3 regions of the Microbacterium sp. PRC9 genome follow, and region 2 is predicted to be linked to each of the others. Evidence: predicted binding sites of a transcription regulator. Region 2 holds the regulator's gene; each other region holds the start of a gene.
The links. Region 2 encodes HspR, which represses chaperone genes until heat shock. Its sites were predicted from a motif close to AAGTTGAGTCNNNNNGACTCAACTT; they were not measured.

Region 1 (6,198 bases), on a different contig from region 2:
GGCCGCGATCTCCGGGGTGAGCCAGCTGAGAAGGAGCCCGTCGGATGCCTCCGCCCCCGTGCGCCGCATCCTCGGGCCGAGCGCGCCGACCACGACACGCGCCTCGGTGCCCGCGCGGAGGGCGGTGGCAGCATCCGTCACCCGATCCACGGCACCGTGGCGCAGCTGCCCGGAGCCGATGCCGAGCACGAGGCGGTCGGCGGGGAGTCCTGCCGCGCGGGCGAGGATGTCGTCGGGCGTGCGACGGTCGATCGGAAGCACTCCCGTGGCGAGCACGAGCCGCTCGGTCGCACCCGCGCTGGCCGCGAGCACGGCCAGCGCGTCGTGGCCCGGAGTGTCGTTGACCCACAAGGCGTGCAGTCCCGCGGCCTCCGCCACCGCCGCGACACGCGCACCGACCTCTGCGCCGGCCGCCGCGGCGATCCCGATCGAGAGCGCCGCGGTCATGCGACGTGCGCGCCGACGAGCTTGGAGACCTCGGCGGCCGCCCGGTAGAACTCCGCGATGTCGCCGCGGGACGAGGGCAGCAGCACCACGTCGTCGACGCCGGCGTCGAAGAAGCGCTGCGCGTCGGCGGCGACGTCCGCCGGGTCGCCCCACAGCGAGCGCTCGGCGGGATCGGGCTTGTCGCCCACGTCGGCGATCGCCCGCGCCTCGGCACCCGCGCCGAAGGCGGTGACGACGTAGGCCACCACGTCGTGGTCACCGGTGCGACCCGACGCGGCACGCGCCTCGCGGATGGCGGCCGTCGCGATGGCGTACTCCCCCGCCGTGTGCCCGCTGTCGAGCACGGTCCCGTCGCCCACCTCGCCGCTCAGCCGCAGTGTCTTCGGACCCTCTGCCGCCGCGTACACGAGCGGCGGCGCGACCGGCGGATAGTCCAGACGCACGTCGCGGAGGGTGACATAGCGTCCGTCGACGCTCATCTGGTCACCGGCGAGCAGGCCGCGCAGCGCCGGCACGTACTCGCGCATCAGGGTCAGCGGCGAGGCGACGCGCGACCCGACCTGCCCCATCCAATCGAGCACGCCGTGGCCGACCCCGGGAAGCAGCCGGCCGGGGAACAGCCGCTCGACCGTGGCGATCTCCATCGCCGTTGCGGCGACATTCCTCAGCGGCATCGGCGCGATCCCGATGCCGATGCGCAGAGCGTCGGTCCAGGCGAGGGCCGCGCCCACCGTGGCGAAGGCGGACTGGCGGAAGCAGTCCTCCCAGATCCACAGCTCGGGCAGTCCCCCGGATTCGGCGGCGCGCACCGCGTCGCGGAACTCGTCGGGGCTGTGCGTGTACGGGTTGAAGATCGCGCCGATGCGGGTCATGCATCCCACTCTGTCAGGCCGTGCCGACACGCGAGAAGCACGGCGTCGGCGACGGGCGGCATCGGTGTGCCCACCGCTGCAACAGGTCAACCAGGATTCCGCAGGAGATCTCGGCCCGGATCGGACCTGCGCAGCCGTGGTTGACCTGTCGAAGCGGTGCGATGCTCGCCACACCCCTGCCCTACGCAGAGCGAGAGGCGCAGGGCCTGTCGGCCCTGCGCCTCTCGGATCGTTCGGGATCAGGCCGCGGCGGCGAAGGGAATCCCCGAGCGCACCGACAGCGCCTCGGCCGAGGCATCCACCGTCACGGTCCCGCCGTCCACGAGCGAGCCTGTGACGAACAGGTCGGCGATGCGGTCGTCGACCTCGCGCTGGATCAGGCGACGCAGCGGCCGGGCGCCGTACTCGGGCTCGTACCCGTTGTCGGCGAGCCAGGCCACCGCGGAGTCCGTCACGACCAGCGACACCTCGCGCTTCGCGAGGCGCGCATCGGATGCCCCGAGCAGCAGTCGCACGATGCGCTGCAGCTGCGGCTTCTCGAGCTTGCGGAACAGCACGATCTCGTCGATGCGGTTGAGGAACTCGGGGCGCATCGCCTCGCGCAGCTTGCCGAAGACGCGGTCGCGCAGATCCTTCTCGGAACCGAAGCCGGTCGTCCCTCCCCCGTCGGCGAGGAAGCCGATTGCACCGCCGCGCGACGCGAGGAACTCCGAACCGAGGTTCGAGGTCATGACGACCACCGTGTTGCGGAAGTCGATGGTGCGTCCCTGGCCGTCGGTGAGGCGCCCGTCGTCGAGCACCTGGAGCAGCAGGTTGAACACATCGGGGTGCGCCTTCTCGATCTCGTCGAACAGCACGATCGAGTACGGGTTGCGCCGCACGCGCTCGGTGAGCTGCCCGGCCTCGTCGTAGCCGACGTATCCGGGAGGGGCGCCGACGAGGCGCGACACGGTGTGCCGCTCGCCGAACTCGCTCATGTCGAAGCGGATCACCGCGCCCTCGTCGTCGAACAACGACGCGGCGAGTGCCTTGGCGAGCTCGGTCTTGCCGACGCCCGTCGGGCCGAGGAAGAGGAACGAGCCCACCGGGCGACGGGCGTCGCCCATGCCGGTGCGGTTGCGGCGGACCGCCTTGGCGACCGCGGTCACCGCGTCGTCCTGGCCGATCACGCGGTCGTGCAGCTCGTCCTCGAGGGACGCCAGGCGCTCGCGCTCGGTCTCGGTCAGGCGGTTCACCGGGATGCCGGTGGCACGGCTGATCACCGCGGCGATCTCGGGCTCGTCGACGATCGCGTCGGTCCGCACGGCAGCACCCGCGGCGGTGGCGCGCTCGAGGCGCCCCTGCACCTCGGCGATCTGGTCGCGGATCTGCGACGCCTCCTCGTAGTGCTCTGCCGACACCGCGGCGTTCTTGTCTGCCTCGAGAGTCGCCAGACGCTCGATGAGACCCGACACGTCGACCTTCGAGCCCAGCCGCAGGCGCAGTCGGGCGCCGGCCTGGTCGATGAGATCGATCGCCTTGTCGGGCAGCACGCGCTCAGTGAGGTACCGGTCGCTGAGCTCGACGGCCGCACGAAGCGCCTCGTCCGTGTAGACGATGCCGTGGTGCTCCTCGTAGGCCGGCTTGAGGCCGCGGAGGATGAGCACGGCGTCCTCGATCGAGGGCTCGCCGACGCGCACCGGCTGGAACCGGCGCTCGAGAGCGGGGTCCTTCTCGATGACGCGGTACTCCTTGAGCGTCGTCGCCCCCACGAGGTGCAGCTCGCCGCGCGCGAGGCGGGGCTTCAGGATGTTGCCCGCGTCCATGCCGCCGTCGCCGGCGCCACCGGCGCCGACCACCGTGTGCACCTCGTCGATGAAGACGATCAGCGCGCCCTTGTGCGCGGCGATCTCGTCCATCGTCTTGGTGAGGCGCTCCTCGAAGTCGCCGCGGTAGCGGGTGCCCGCGAGCATGGCCGGCAGATCGAGCGCGATCACGCGCTTGCCGAGCAGCTGTTCGGGCACGGAACCGTCGACGATCGCCTGGGCGAGTCCCTCGACGATCGCGGTCTTGCCGACGCCGGCCTCGCCGACCAGCACCGGGTTGTTCTTGGTGCGGCGGCTGAGGATCTCGATCGTCTGCTCGAGCTCGTCGGCGCGCCCGATCACCGGGTCGAGTTCGCCCGCGACGGCGCGCGCCGTCAGGTCGGTGCCGTACGCGTCGAGCATGGGGGTGTCGGATGCTGCGCCCTCGGGCCGCGCCTCCGCCTGCGCGCTCTCGCCCGGCGTCACGGTCTCGCGCGCACCCTGCATGAGTGCCTCGGCCGTCACGCCGGCACGGGCCAGCACCTGGCCGGCGGGCGTGTCCTGCGCGAGCACGAGGGCGAAGAACAGGTGCTCGGGGTCGACGTAGGTCGATCCCGACGAGCGGGCGACCTGGAACGCGTGGAACAGCGCCCGCTGCACGGACGAGGTCACGACGGCCCCGTCGACGTCGGCCGCCGCGGTCGCGGCGGGAAGGCGCTCCTCGGTGGCGCGCGCGATCGCGTCGGCGTCGGCGCCGATGCGCTGCACGGCGTCACGCGCCGGAGCCTCGGCCACGAGGATGCGCAGGACGTGCAGCGCGTCGAGTTCCTGCTGGCCGCGCTCGAGCGCGTACTTGCCGGCGCGCTGGAGCAGCTCCTGGGTACCGGCGCCGAGGTAGCGGCTCAGGTCGATCGAGCGCTCGGCACGGGCGCGCTCGCCCGCGAGGTAGCGCGCCAGGAACTCGTCGAACGAGCTCGCGTCGTCGCCGGCCTGGGGGGTGAAGTCTTCTGGCATTCCATCTCTCCTGAAACTTGAGTGGAGGAGTATCAAGTTTTGAACTTGACACAGGCATTGTCAAGTTCAACCGCACTCATCCGCAGGTATTCCCCAGCGGCGGATGTCGGACCCCGGGCGTAACGTCTCCTCCACGGGGGACCTGCTTCAGAGACGAGAGGGAACACGATGGACTGGAAGATCGAGCTCATCTTCGTATCGGTGACGGACGTCGACCGCGCGAAGGAGTTCTACGAGAGGATCGGCTGGAACATCGACCACGATCAGACGCCCGTCGAAGGCCTCCGCTTCGTGCAGGCGACCCCGCCCGGCTCCGCCTGCTCGATCGCCTTCGGCACAGGTCTCGGCAACACCCTCGAGCCCGGCCAGCAGAACACGGTTCAGATCGTCGTGCCGGATGCCGACGAAGCGCTCGCCCACCTGCGGGCGAACGGCGTCGAGGGGCGCGGCGTCGACGAGCAGGACTGGGGCCGGTTCGTCCAGTTCGACGACCCCGACGGCAACACCTGGACGCTGCAGCAGTTGCCCGCCTGGCGCTGAGCCGCGGCATCCGTTACCGATCCACGACGCGATACGGCCGCCCCGCTCCCGAGGGAGTGAGGCGGCCGGGGTCGGGTGTCGTCAGTCGCGACCTCCGGGCGGGCCCAGGATGAGGAGCACGACGAACAGCAGCACGACCGCGAGAGCGATCAGGGCGCCGAGCACCCAGGGGCGCCGAAGGAACCACCGCATGAGCCGGTCGTACCAGGTGGCGTCGCGCGGGTCGTCCGTGGCCTCGAGACGCCACGCGCCCGCAAGACGACCACTGCGCTGGAGCCACAGCTCCGCCGGGATCGTGGCGTAGGGGATGACGGCGCTCACAAGCGCGAGCACCGTGGGCCCGACGCGCCACCGGTTGTTGAGCGCGACGAGGATGACGGTCGCGCCGTACGACAGGAAGATGAAGCCGTGGATGCCGCCGCCGATCGTGACGCCCAGCGCCCAGTCGGTGGTGGCGCGGATGACGAGGCCGGCGATGAGGAGCGTCCACGAGATCGCCTCGAGAATCGCGAGCGCACGGAACAGGGTGTGGGGGTTGCGGAACACACCTTCAGCCTAACTGAAAGCGCTTCAGGCTTTCTGAAGGTTGGCCGAGGGCGGCGTGATCTACTCGGGGGCGAGCCCGAACGGCTGCTCATGCAGCCCCTCGAGCGCCGTGGCGAGCGCCGGAGCCCCCGCGGCGAGTCCGGCGTCGAGAGCCGCCAGACGCTGTTCGGCGGCTTGCAGCACCTCGCTGCCCCGGTCGGTCACGCGCAGATCGGATGCCGCGCCCGCGTGCTTCGTCGCATCCGCGACGAGCCCGTCGGCGACAAGGGTCTGCACGGCGGTGTGCGCCGACTGCACGGTGATCTGCGAGCGCCGCGCGAGCTCACTGAACGAGATGCCCGGCGTCGCCTCGATGTGGGCGAGCAGTCCGTACTTCCGCGTGGTGAGCCCGAGATCGCGCAGCTGCGCGCCGAGGTGCGCGTCCCACACGGCGGCCACGGTCAGCAGCGAGATGACGGGACTGAACGCACGGTCTGGCACCGTTGAATGCTAGTCCCGCTCCCGCGGGACGGCACGCATCTCCCGCAGTTCCCCGAACCGGGTGCCGCCCGTCCGGCTACCGTGGGACGGTGACATTCTCGCTCGACGACCTGCGCCGGTGGCCCGACGTCGAGGCTCCCGACCTCGTGGCGGCGGATGCGGCGGACCGGCTGCTCCTCGACGAGTCCGCCCCCGCCCGGACCGACGCCGGCGACGGCGAGCTCGTGGTGATCGGCGACGGCTACGGCGCGCTCACGCTCGGCGCAGCCTCGGACGGCGGTCGCGGCATCCGTGTCCATCAGGACCCGCTCACGGGCGAGCGCGCGCTCGCGGCCAACGCCGAGCGCTTCGGGCTCGGAGACGCGTTCGCGTCGCTGCCCCTCTCGCCGGGACTCGTGCGCGACGCGCGCGTCGTGCTGCTGCGGCTGCCGCGCTCACTCGACGCGCTCCGCGACATCGCTGGGCTGATCGCCGCGCACGCGGCACCCGACGTCGTCGTCTTCGCCGGGGGCCGT
Region 2 (6,198 bases):
GCGCCTGCAGGCCGAGTACGCCAACTACCGCCGCCGCACCGAGGAGCAGCGCGAGGTCGAGATCGAGCGCGCCCAGGGCGCGGTCGCGAAGGGCATCCTCCCGGTGCTCGACGACCTCGACCGCGCCGAGAAGCACGGCGACCTGGAGCAGGGATCCGCCTTCGCGGCGATCGCCGAGAAGCTCCGCGGCGTCGCCGAGCGCATCGGGCTCACCACGTACGGTGCCCCCGGCGAGGTGTTCGATCCGCAGCACCACGAGGCGATCTTCCAGGTGCCGACGCCCGGCGCGACCGAGACCACGATCGTCGAGGTCGTCGAGATCGGCTACCGCCTCGGCTCGGTGGAACTGCGTCCGGCGAAGGTCGTCGTCGCGGTTCCCGCCGAGTAGCCCGAAGGAGGCTCCATGGCCAGTCAGGACTGGTTCGACAAGGACTTCTACTCGGTGCTCGGCGTCTCGAAGGACGTCAGCGAGGCGGACCTCAAGAAGACGTATCGCAAGCTCGCGCGGAAGTACCACCCCGACTCCAACCAGGGTGACGCGGCCGCCGAGGCGAAGTTCAAGGAGGTCAGCGAGGCGTACTCGGTGCTCTCCGACGCGGAGCAGCGCAAGGAGTACGACCAGATCCGCGCGATGGGCTCGGGTGCTCGATTCACGTCGGGCGGCCCGGGCGGCGCCGGCGGCTTCGAGGACGTCTTCTCGATGTTCAATCAGGGCCGCGGTGCCCGCTACCAGAGCGCCGAGGACTTCGACGACATCTTCGCGATGTTCAACCAGCAGCAGGGCGGCAGCGGCTTCGGCTCCGGGCGTTTCGGGCAGCCGCGCGGCGGTTACCGCGGCTTCGGCGGCCCGACGCGCGGCGCCGACGTCACGGCGCGCACGACGATCGACTTCGTCACGGCGACCAGGGGTGAGACCATCACGCTGGCAGGCGAGGACGGCAAGCCGTTCAAGGTGAAGATCCCCGCCGGCGTCTCGGACGGGCAGAAGATCCGGCTGCGCGGCCGCGGGCGTCACTCGCCCGACGGCGGCGAGAACGGCGACATCGTCGTGCAGGTCACCGTGCGTCCGCACCCGGTGTTCACGCGCGACGGGCTGAACCTGCGCGTCACCGTGCCCGTGACGTTCACCGAGGCTGCGCTCGGCGCCACCATCGAGGTGCCGACGCTCGGCGGCGATCCGGTGCGGCTGCGCGTCGCCCCGGGCACGCCGTCCGGCCGCGTGCTGCGCGTCAAGGGCCGCGGTGTCGAGACGGCCAAGGGCACGGGCGACCTCCTCGCCGAGGTGCAGGTGGCTGTGCCGTCCCACCTCGACGAGGCCGCGCGCGAAGCGCTCGAGCGCTTCCAGAGCCTCGAGTCGAAGGAGAACCCGCGCGCCGACCTCATGGCCAAGGCGCAGGGCTGACCGATGTACACGGTCGTTGAGCGAGCGAAGTGAGACGAGGAGGTGACGAGATGACCGAGCACGACATCGACGAGGATGCCCCGATCTTCGCGATCGCCGTCGCCGCCGAGCTGTCGGGCATGCACCCGCAGACGCTGCGTCAGTACGACCGGCTCGGATTGGTCGTCCCCGCGCGCACGCAGGGCGGATCGCGGCGCTACTCGCTGCGCCACGTGGAGCAGCTGCGCGAAGTCGCCCGCATGTCGTCGGACGGCATCGGCCTCCCGGCGATCGTGCGCATCCTCGAGCTCGAGAACCGCGTGCAGGAGCTCCACAGCCGCGTCCGCGACCTCGAGGACCGCATGCGCGCCGAACTCGAGAAGCGGCCAGGCGCCCGCGTCTTCGCGGCCGGATCGACCGGTGCGGTCGTGACGCTGCGCCACGGCACGCGCGTCCGCCGCGCGACCGAGGTCGTCGTATGGCGTCCGCGCGCGTCGCTCGCGCAGCAGAGCGAACCCGACGAGAGCCCGGCGGGCTGATTCAGCGAAGAGGGGGGGACGGATGCCGTCCCCTCCCTCTTCGCGTGCGTTCGCGGTCGCGCGTCAGACGCGTCGCGCGCGTCGGGCGGCGAGAAGCACGCCGAGGGCGATCAGGCCGACGGCTCCGAGCGGGACGAGGGGCGAGAGCCCTCCGCCACCCGTCGCCGGGAGCGGGCGAGTGGACGCCGTGTTCGTGAGCGTCAGTTCCGCCGTCTGGGGCGTCCGCACCTCTGACATCGGCAGCGTGACCTTCCCGTCCTCGTCGGGGACGAGGGCCTCGCCATCGACCGTCCACACCGGCGACCCCCAGTCGACCCCAGGGATCGATGGCAGGTCTGCTTCGCGCGCCTGGATGATCGTGCCGACGGGGAAGTACGGCGACGTGATCGTGACGTTCGGCTCGAGCTCGATGCGGGGCTGGGCGACGCCGTCGAGCCACCAGTCGGCAGGGAACGTGGTGCTCGCCGGGACCGACGACCCGCCATCGCCCGCAACGACCTTCGTGACGGCCCAGCGGGTCATCGCGACGACGGAGTTCGTGACCTCGAGCACGGGGGGCGTCTCGCCGGGCCCGATCTCGACGAAGCTCGCCGGGCTCCACGTCGTCTCGCCCCACTCGTAGCCCGGGGGCAGTGCGGACGCGTCGGGCTCCTCTTCGAGGAGATTGACGATCGTGCCGATCGGGAAGGAGATCGGGGCGCCTTGGCCGTCGACCGGACCCGCCGGCGTCCCGTCGGCAGGCAGCTCGAACCGGCCCACCAGCACGTCGCGACTCGGCAGGTGCGCCACGTAGTCGATCGTGAACGAGTCGACGAGGAGGTCGTCCGGATCGATGCCGTCCATGTTCTTCTGCACGAGGAACGTTCCCTCGATGAGCGACGCGTCGTTGGTGAGCGTCGCGTGCACCACGGCCTGGTCGTCGACGCCGATCGTGAGCTGTTCGAGGTCGAACGCGGCGCCGAGCCAGGAGAGGTGCCGGATGGTCGGCGTGACCTGCTCCTCATACGTCACGACGGTGCCGTAGGGGAACAGCAGCGGCTCGCCCGCGTCGTCGACGGGGCCGACCGGCGCGCCGTTGCCGGGGACCCGCAGCACGCCCTCCTGGATCACGTCCTCGGGCTCGGTCGTCGGGAAATACGCCGTCCAGGCGACGGTGAACTCGAGGCCCGGGGGCACCTGGTCGGGCGGGACGCCGTCGAACTCCTTCGAGATCGTGAAGGTGCCCTCCTTGAGCGCGTTCGTCACCTCGACCTCGATGTCGGCAGCCGAGTCGGGCGGAAGGGGGATGTCCACGACGTCCCCGAAGCCGTCCGGCTGGTATGGAGTCGTCACGCCGTCGACCGTGACGTTGAAGACGGGCGGCACCCAATCGTCGACGTTCGCCACGGTGTCACCCTCGAACGTCGGCGCAAGCTCGGCCAGCTCCAGCGTCTCGGCGCCCGTCTCGAGGTCCTCGATCAGCTGGGGCTCACCCACCGGCAGGGGAAGGGTCGCCCGCTCAGGGGCGGGGTTCGTGTTGTAGGTGACCTCGTAGCCGAACCGCGGGTCCGCGGCCGAGCCGGTCGCGGACTTGACGATCGTGATCGTGCGGCCATCGTCGGTCGGAGTGACGAGGTTCGTCAGCTCGACCTCCACCGTCGTGCCGGCCTCGGTGATCACGAACGAGCGCCCGGGGTTCCACCCGATGCCGCTCCAGTCGTACCCCGGCGGCGGATCGATGCCGTCGAGGTTCTCGGTGAGGATGATGCGGGTGCCCACCGGGAAGGCGATCGGGGCGCCGTTCCCGTCGACCGGGACGACGGGCGTGCCGGTGAAAGGCACGTTCATCGTGCCGGTGCCGATCTGCTCGCCGCCGTATCGGGCGATCCACGTCACGGGCACCGTCCCCTCGAGGACCGGAGGTTCGCCCGACGGATCATCGATCGACTTCGAGACGCTGAAGGTGCCCGTCACCCGGGTCGCCGTGTTCGTGACGACCACCTGGGCGGTGCCGGTGCCCACGATCAGCGGGTTCGGGTCGATCTCGACGTCGCCCCATGCCCAGCCGGGGATGGTCTCGGGCGTGATCTCCTCGAAGGTGATCTCCGTGCCCGCCGGGAACCGTTCGCCCGCGGGGACCGGAGTGCCGTCGGCCGGTACCTCGAGTGAGCCGACGGTGACGTTGCCGTCCGGGTCCACGGCGCGGTAGTTGACGGTGAACGTCGCCCCCGCGGGAAGATCACCGGGCTGGATGCCGCCCGACAGGGCCTTGCGCACCACGAAGGTGCCGCTGGCGTCGTCGCACGAGATCTCCCCGGCGAACAGGAACGAGTGGACCTCGCCGCCCTGGATGATGACGTTCTGACCGATCACCTGGCCGTCGAGCGGCGCGGCGTTCACGGTGACCGAGGCGTTCGGGGCGTAGATCGAGCCGTCGATGCGGGCCTGGCCGGCGGTCACGGTGACGTCGCCGGTCAGCTGTGAGAGGTCCCACACGATGTACGGGGAGTGCGCGCCCTGCGGATCCGCCCGCGCACCGATCACCTCGGTCGTCCCGGCGGGCACCCGGATGACCAGCGGATTCGACACACCGGGCGTCGGCCCGGGGGAGAACTGGATGAGCGACGCACCGGCGATCGCGGCGTAGTCCACGATGTTCGGCTGGTCCGGGCTCAGCTCCTCGAGGACGACGCGGTCGCCCGCGTCCTCGGCCACGCCGACGGGGTAGCCGACGCCGGTGGTGGGGTCGGCGATGTCGTCGAAGCAGCTCGACGCCTCCTCCCACGACGCGTCTCGGTTCGCCTCGACGTAGTCGGCGACGGCGGTGTCGGAAGTGTTCGCCGTGTAGATGCTGCCGTTGCCGGCCGCACCGGACGGGGGCGCAGCATCCGCCGGGTACTGCTGGTGGGTCGCGTCGATCAGCGGGGTCTGGTCGGCGTTGGAGGGGTTCTGGTTCAGGCGCAGCCAGTCCGCGCGCGTGAACGCCTTCCACTCGGGGTCGCGCTCGACCATCTTGAGGTCGCCCCACAGCGCCGGGTCCGCCGTGCCGGCGCTCGTGATGGCGAGGATGCCGGTGCTCGCGGTGCTGTACTCGCCGACGAGGAACCGGGTGGGGTCGCCATCGACCGTCGGCAGATCGTAGTTCCCCGTGCCGGCGGAGACGTGGATGATCGTGTACTGCCCGCTGCTGCCCTGGACCGTGGCGGTCCCGCCGACCGCGATGCTGCCCTCGGTCTCCTGGTTCTGCAGCAGCGCATCTTCGCGGGCGTAGACCGTGAAGCCGCCGGCGATCGCGAAGGGGTTGACGGACTCGGGATAGGCGGCCGCCGCGGGCTGAGGATCGATCGCTCCGGCCAGGCCGGCTCCGGTGGTGGCCAGCAGCGCGGCCGTGAGACTGGCGACGAAGCTGCGCATCCGGCGACGCGGGCGATCGAATACAGGCATGCGTGGGACCCCCTCCTCGCCCGCACGCGTCGGGAGCGCGGGGCACAGTCCTTCGACCCTATCGGGACACGTCAACCGGACAGCCGGTGGATCTCGCGGTGGACGCTGAGCCGTCACATGATGGACACATGCCGACTCTCGACGACGTCCGCGCCATCGCGCTCGGGTTCCCCGACGTGATCGAGCGCGTCGACGGACACCGCGGCGGGGTGGGGTGGCGCACACCCGCCGGCCTCTTCGTGTGGCAGCGCGGCCCGAGCGGCCGCGACCTCGATCAGCTCGCGGCCCTCGGGCGCGAGTGGCCGCCGGGCGACGTCGTGGGCGTGCGAACGGACGGCGCTCAGGTCAAGGCGGCGCTGCTCGAGACCTACCCCGGCGTGTTCTTCACCATCCCGCACTTCGACGGCTACCCCGCCGTGCTCGTGCGTCTCGACCGCATCGATCTCGCGCAGCTGCGCGAGGTCATCACCGATGCCTGGCTGCTCAAGGTGACCAAGCGCGTCGCGAACGAGTGGCTCGCCGCGCACCCGCCGCAAACCGGATAGCGCTCAGAGGACTCCCGCGTCGTACCTCGTCGCGCCGGCCACCACAGTGCGCACGACCCGGGCGGTCAGCAGCGACTCGGGACCATCGGCGAACGGGTCGGCGTCGATGATCGCGAAGTCCGCGGCCAGCCCCGCCTCGAGCCGGCCGCGCGTCGCGCCGTCGCCCACGGAGGCGGCAGCATCCCTCGTCGCATGTCCGAGCGCCTGGGCGAGGGGCAGCGCGAACTGCGGGTGCCGCGGGGTGAACGAGTCGTCGAGCGCGGAGCGGCGGGTCGCCGCGATATACATGTTCGGGAGGGCCTCGTGCGGT
Region 3 (6,198 bases), on a different contig from region 2:
CAAGCGCCGCGCAGCATCCATCCGCGAGCAGCTCGAGGCCGCCGAGGCCGACGGCCGTCGCGAGCTGCCGGGGGAGTGGCTGGGCGCCTTCGCGCTCGCGGTCAACGAGGAGAACGCCGCAGGCGGGCGGGTCGTGACCGCTCCGACGAACGGTGCTGCCGGGATCCTGCCCGCCGTCGCGATGTACTGGTGGCGCTTCCTCGCCGATTCCGGCCTCGGCGCCGGCAACGCGGTGACGCCCTACGGCGAGCTGGTCGGCAGCGCACTGCTCGGCTATCACGGTCACGCGGCGACCACCGAAGAGGCTGCAGGCTGGGACGACGAACAGGTGGCGGAGGCGAACCGTCGCCGAGGCATCCGTCGATTCCTCCTCACAGCGACCGCGCTGGGCTCGCTGTTCAAGGCCAACGCGTCGATCTCGGGCGCAGAGGGCGGCTGCCAGGCCGAGGTGGGATCGGCGTGCGCGATGGCCGCGGGCGGCCTCACCGCCGTGATGGGCGGCACGAACCGGCAGATCGAGAACGCCGCCGAGATCGCGATGGAGCACCACCTCGGCCTCACCTGCGACCCGGTCGGCGGACTCGTGCAGATCCCGTGCATCGAGCGCAACGCGATCGCCGCGTCCACGGCGGTGACGGCCGCGCGGCTCGCGCTGCGTGGCGACGGTTCGCACTACGTCTCGCTCGACGCGGTCGTCGAGACCATGCGCCAGACCGGCATCGACATGTCGCACAAGTACAAGGAGACGAGCGAAGGCGGTCTCGCGGTCAACGTCATCGAGTGCTGAAGCCGAGTGCTGACCTCCGGAGCCCGGTGGCGGTCTCGTTCGTTCACGGCGAACGCTCGGCGGCTTAGCACTCGCATATCGAGAGTGCTAATCTGGTGACAGTTGAGCCGGTGAGGCTCAACTTTCGACGAGAGGAGATAATCATGGCCACCAACGACCCGTTCCGGGACCTCGACCGCCTTGCTGCCGGTCTCTTCGACACGCGCCGCGGCCCCCGCCGCATGCCGATGGACCTGTACCGCGACGGCGACCATTACATCCTGACGGCCGACCTTCCGGGCATCGACCCGGGTTCGGTCGACATCGACGTCGACGGACAGCTGCTGACCATCCGCGCGGAGCGCACGCTGACGAGCGGCGACGACGTCAAGTGGATCACGCGCGAACGAGAGGCGGCGAGCTTCCTGCGCCAGCTCAATCTGGGCCAGGGCATCGACACCGAGCGCATCTCCGCGAGCTACAACAACGGCGTGCTGAGCGTGACGATCCCGGTCAGCGAGAAGGCGAAGCCGCGCAAGATCGAGGTGATGTCCGAGGGCGGCGCGCCGACGATCACGGCGCACGAGTCCGACGCGCCCCAGCCGATCGAGCAGTAGGACCATTCCAGAACGGATGCCTCGCCGACGCGGCGGCGAGGCATCCGTTCTGTCGTCTACGCTCGTGCGGTTCCGGTGAAGTGCCTGCGGCACCGGGCCTGGTAGGACTCGATCCCTCCGACGTGCGCAGGCGCCGGCACACCGGCATCGCCGGTGGGAGCCTCGGCGATGCGCTGGTGGAACGCGGCATCCTCGCCACAGACCGCGCACACAGCGGTGAGCTTGACGACGTCCTCGGCGATCGCCATCAGCGCCGGCAGCGGCTCGAACGGCCGGCCGTCGAACATGACGCACAGCCCTGACACCACCACGGTCACGCCGTCGGCGACCAGCCCGTCGACGGCGGGGACGAGGTCGGTGCCGAAGAACTGCGCCTCGTCGATGGCGACGAGGTCGAGCCCGCGGCCCTTGACGCCCGCGACGAGCGTCGCCACGTCGGGCACCGAGCGCGAGGGCACGCTCAGCCCGGAGTGCGAGCTCACCAGTCCCTCGCCCCGCCGATCGTCCAGCGCGTGGCTCACCACCTCGACCTCGAGCCCCGCGATGCGCGCGCGGCGGACGCGGCGCAGCAGCTCCTCCGACTTTCCGGCGAACATCGGGCCGCACACCACCTGTAGCCGGGACTGCCTGGTTGCACGCATGCCGCCACCCTATGTCCGGTTCTGCGCGAGGCGCACGAGACGACGCGCGAACGACGGTGGCCGGGGGGCACCCGGGAGCGAGGACGGCGGATCAGCCCCCCGCGCGGCGTCCTCGCCGCACACGCCCGACCGTTTCCCCGACGGCGACGCCGGTGAGCACGAGGCCCGCGGCGACCGAGAGGGTGAGCGTGTCGAGCACGCTCGCGGCGGCCGCGAGGAGCGCGAGCGCGAGCATCCCCGCGAGCTGTGCGCGCGCCCAGCGCCGCTCCAGCAGGTGGCGGAACAGCACCGTGCCCGCGAGGAACAGCATCGGCCCCCCGATGACCGCGATCGTCGCGGCGACGTCGTGGTCGTGCGGGTGCGAGAGGGCGTCCTTGTCGCCCACGCTGATCACGACGATCCCGGCCACGATCGGGAGGTGCATCCACGTGTAGGCGGTGCGTGCCAGGCGACCCGGTGTGTCCGACGCCTCGATGGTCTCGGCGCCGACCCGCTCGCCGTGGTCGAAGTAGATCCACCACGCTGCGGCAGCGGTCGCGAACGCGGCGACGAGCGCGGCGACCGATGCCGGGGACGACTCGGTCTCGGCGAAGACGAGGCCGGTGACGAGCATGCCCTCGCCGAGGGCGATCAGGACGAAGAGCGCGGTCCGCTCGGCGATGTGGGGACCCGACAGATCCCAGCGATCGAGGCGCACCTTGCCGAGGCCCGGGACGGGGAACGCGAGTAGCGTTCCCGCGAGTTCGATCCCGAGCGCGATCGCCCACAGCGGCAGCTGCCACGGGAGAGGCAGCAGTGCGCCGACCAACCAGAAGACAGCGCTCGCGACCGTCCACGCGAGCACCGCGGTGAAGTCCCTGGACACGGCCGGATCGTGGCGGGCGGTCGCCCAGACGATGAACGCCGTACGCCCCACCTGAAGGATGACGTAGGCGATCGCGAAGGCCCACGCCCGCTCGCCGAAGGCTTCGGCGATCGAGACGCTCATGACGAGCGACACGAACGCGAGGCCGATGACCGCGCCGCGAACCGGCAGCGTCACCGGGTCGAGCCAGTTCGTGACCCAGGTCGTCGACACCCACGCCCACCACAGCGCGCACACGACGATCACGCCCTCGAGGACTCCGAGCGGGCTTTGGTTCTCGTAGAGGTAGGCCGACAGCTGCGTCAGCGCGAACACGAACACGAGGTCGAAGAAGAGCTCTATGTACGTCACCCGGTCGGCGCGCGGAGTGTCCGTCGGCCTCATCACGTTCCGCGTCATCCCGAAGGGCATGCCCCATCCTGGCATCACGCCGGCGCGGATCTCGATCTCGCCCCTGGACGGCATGCCGGCCGCGGGGCACTATTCATCTCGTGACGAACAATGCGGAGACGGATGCTGTGAGCGTGCGTGGTCTGCACGTCACGCGCGGCAGGACCGAGGTGTTCACGGGGCTCGATCTGCACATTCCGCGGGGGCAGATCACCGGCCTGCTCGGCCCGTCGGGGTGCGGCAAGACCACGCTGATGCGCTCGATCGTGGGCGTGCAGAAGGTGGCGGGCGGCCACGTGACGGTGCTCGGCGAACCCGCCGGTTCGCGCGCGCTGCGCAAGCGCGTCGCGTACGACACGCAGGCTGCCTCGGTCTACGGCGATCTCACGATCCAGCAGAACCTGCGCTACTTCGCGCGCCTCGTCGACGCGCCCCGCACCGACGTCGATCGCGTCATCGAGCAGGTCGGCCTCGCCGACCAGCGCGACCAGACCATCGACTCGCTCTCGGGCGGACAGGAGAGCCGCGTCTCGCTCGCGGTCGCCATGCTCGGGGTGCCCGAGCTGCTCGTGCTCGACGAGCCCACGGTGGGCCTGGATCCGCTGCTGCGCGCCGAGCTGTGGGAGGTCTTCCGCGGCCTCGCCGACGCCGGCGCGACGCTCATCGTCTCGAGCCACGTCATGGACGAGGCCCTCCGGTGCGACCGCATCGTGCTCATGCGCGCGGGCCGCATCATCGCCGACACGACACCCGACGGTCTCTTCGCCGACACCGGGACGACGGACCCGGATGCCGCGTTCCTCACGCTCATCGAGCGCGACGCGAACGCTCGCGCCGCGGCCGAGGCGCCGCATCCGCTCACGCGGCGTGAGGCGCGCGAGCAGGCCGAGCATGCGCACCACGCGGACGAGGGGAGCGCCTCATGAACGGCGTGCTGACCCTCGCGACCGCGGGGCGGGTGCTCCGGCAGCTCAGCCACGACCCGCGCTCGATCGCGCTCATGCTCGTCGCGCCGAGCCTGCTCGTGGGCCTGTTCGCGTGGCTGTTCAGCGATCAGGAGGGCGTGTTCGACCAGTTCGGCGGACCGATCCTGGCGCTGTTCCCCTTCATCGTGATGTTCCTGATCACCTCGATCACGACGCTCCGCGAGCGACGGTCGGGGACCCTCGAGCGGCTGATGACGACGCCGATCGCGAAGGCCGACTTCATCGTCGGCTACGGGCTGGCGTTCGGGCTCATGGCGACGCTGCAGGCGGTCATCACCGTGACCTTCGCGGTGTGGGTGTGCGGACTGCAGGTCGACGGCCCGCTCTGGCAGCTCGGGCTCGTCGCCGTCGTCGACGCGATCCTCGGCACCGCGCTCGGGCTCCTGGCGAGCGCCTTCGCACGCACCGAGTTCCAGGCGGTGCAGTTCATGCCGCTCATCGTGTTCCCGCAGATCATCCTGGGCGGGCTGTTCATGCCCCGCGAGGACATGCCCGAGGCGCTGTACCAGATCTCGAAGATCCTGCCGCTGAGCTACGCCATCGACACGATCAACGCGGTCACCGACGGCGACGAGGGCTGGGAGGTCTTCGGGCCTCTGCTCATCGTGGTCGCGTTCGCCGTGGGTGCGCTGATCCTCGCGTCGCTCACGCTCCGGCGCCGGACGCCATAGCCCGACGCCCCGAGGTCAGCAGCTGGGCTGCTTCTTGCGCAGCTTCGCGGTGAGGTCGCGCAGCTGGCAGAGCTCGTCGTCCGAGAGCAGCGACATGCGCTCGGCGATCGCCTTGCCGTGGGCACTGGCGATGCGGCGGAACAAGGAGGCCCCGGCATCCGTCGCGTGCACGAGCGCTCCGCGCCCGTCGTCGGGGTCGGCGCACTTGGTGATCAGTCCGCGCGCGACCATGCGGTCGACGAGCCGTGAGACACTCGGCTGGCTGATCAGCATGTTCGCCGTCACGTCGCGCAGACGCGCGGTGAGGTCATCGGCGCGGGTGACCGTGAGGAGCACGTCGTACTCGGCCTGGCTCAGCGTCTCGTCGTCGAAGTCGTCGTTGATGTCGCCGAACACCTCGTGCTGCGCGCGGAAGAGACTCTCCCACGCGTCGATGGCGAGACGGCGATCGGTCATAGCGTCAAGATTAGAGCCTCGCACCGACCCTAGGCTGGCCCCATGGCGTCTTCTGCAGTCGCGTCGTGGCGCACGCATCGTCTCGGATCCGTGGGTCTGGTGCTCGCCCTGCTCGCCGGAGTGCTGCTCGCCGGCCTGACCCCGAGCCCGGCGCACGCGGGCGTCGACGACTTCTCGTTCGAGAGCCTCGACGTGGAGTACCAGCTGGGCCGCGCCGAGGATGGCACGAGCACCCTGACGGTCGTCGAGACGTTCGTGGCACTGTTCCCCGAGTTCGACCAGAACCGGGGCATGCGCCGCGCCATCCCCGACAGCTACCTGGGCGCCCCGCTGCACCCCGAGCTCGTCTCGATCACCGACGAGACCGGCGCTCCCCGTGCCGAGGAGACGGAATCAGAGGACGGCTACTACTCCATGACGTCGCGCGCCGACGACTTCGTCCACGGCCGGCAGACGTACGTCTTCACCTACACGCTCCAGAACGTCACGCACCACTTCGCCGACACCGGGGTCGACGAGTTCTACTGGAACGTCAACGGCGTCGAGTGGCGGCAGCCTTTCGGCCGCATCACCGCGCGTGTGACGATGCCCGACGACCTCGAGGCCGCGCGCACCGGTGCGCAGGCCTGCTACATCGGCTCCCAGGGCTCGACCCAGACCTGCGCGATCGAAGATGCCGACGGGACGATCGCGGCCTCGGCCGAGAACGTGCAGCCGTACCAGACGATGACGATCGCGATCGGGTTCGCCCCTGACACGTTCACCGAGTTCGACCCGAACTATCTCGCCTCGCCGTGGGGCTGGCT

Region 1: Q9R33_RS06130 (ATP-dependent Clp protease ATP-binding subunit) is a predicted target of HspR. The motif match lies at 4,132-4,156, and genes of this name have one in related genera.
Region 3: Q9R33_RS00800 (Hsp20/alpha crystallin family protein) is a predicted target of HspR. The motif match lies at 887-911, and genes of this name have one in related genera.

The regions. Positions count from the first base shown of each region.
Region 1 covers NZ_JAUZUR010000002.1:540,728-546,925, reverse strand. The annotation lists gene Q9R33_RS06140 (LLM class flavin-dependent oxidoreductase) at 1-447, opposite strand, end outside; gene Q9R33_RS06135 (LLM class flavin-dependent oxidoreductase) at 444-1,319, opposite strand; gene Q9R33_RS06130 (ATP-dependent Clp protease ATP-binding subunit) at 1,559-4,117, opposite strand; gene Q9R33_RS06125 (VOC family protein) at 4,286-4,657, shown strand; gene Q9R33_RS06120 (DUF3817 domain-containing protein) at 4,739-5,203, opposite strand; gene Q9R33_RS06115 (MarR family winged helix-turn-helix transcriptional regulator) at 5,264-5,683, opposite strand; gene Q9R33_RS06110 (methyltransferase) at 5,773-6,198, shown strand, end outside.
Region 2 covers NZ_JAUZUR010000008.1:154,573-160,770, reverse strand. The annotation lists gene Q9R33_RS18030 (nucleotide exchange factor GrpE) at 1-388, shown strand, start outside; gene Q9R33_RS18025 (DnaJ C-terminal domain-containing protein) at 404-1,402, shown strand; gene Q9R33_RS18020 (heat shock protein transcriptional repressor HspR) at 1,453-1,920, shown strand; gene Q9R33_RS18015 (DUF5979 domain-containing protein) at 1,984-5,343, opposite strand; gene Q9R33_RS18010 (hypothetical protein) at 5,472-5,888, shown strand; gene Q9R33_RS18005 (amidohydrolase) at 5,892-6,198, opposite strand, start outside.
Region 3 covers NZ_JAUZUR010000001.1:186,522-192,719, reverse strand. The annotation lists gene Q9R33_RS00805 (L-serine ammonia-lyase, iron-sulfur-dependent, subunit alpha) at 1-787, shown strand, start outside; gene Q9R33_RS00800 (Hsp20/alpha crystallin family protein) at 931-1,383, shown strand; gene Q9R33_RS00795 (thymidine kinase) at 1,440-2,024, opposite strand; gene Q9R33_RS00790 (low temperature requirement protein A) at 2,116-3,273, opposite strand; gene Q9R33_RS00785 (ABC transporter ATP-binding protein) at 3,381-4,205, shown strand; gene Q9R33_RS00780 (ABC transporter permease) at 4,202-4,936, shown strand; gene Q9R33_RS00775 (MarR family transcriptional regulator) at 4,952-5,392, opposite strand; gene Q9R33_RS00770 (DUF2207 domain-containing protein) at 5,435-6,198, shown strand, end outside.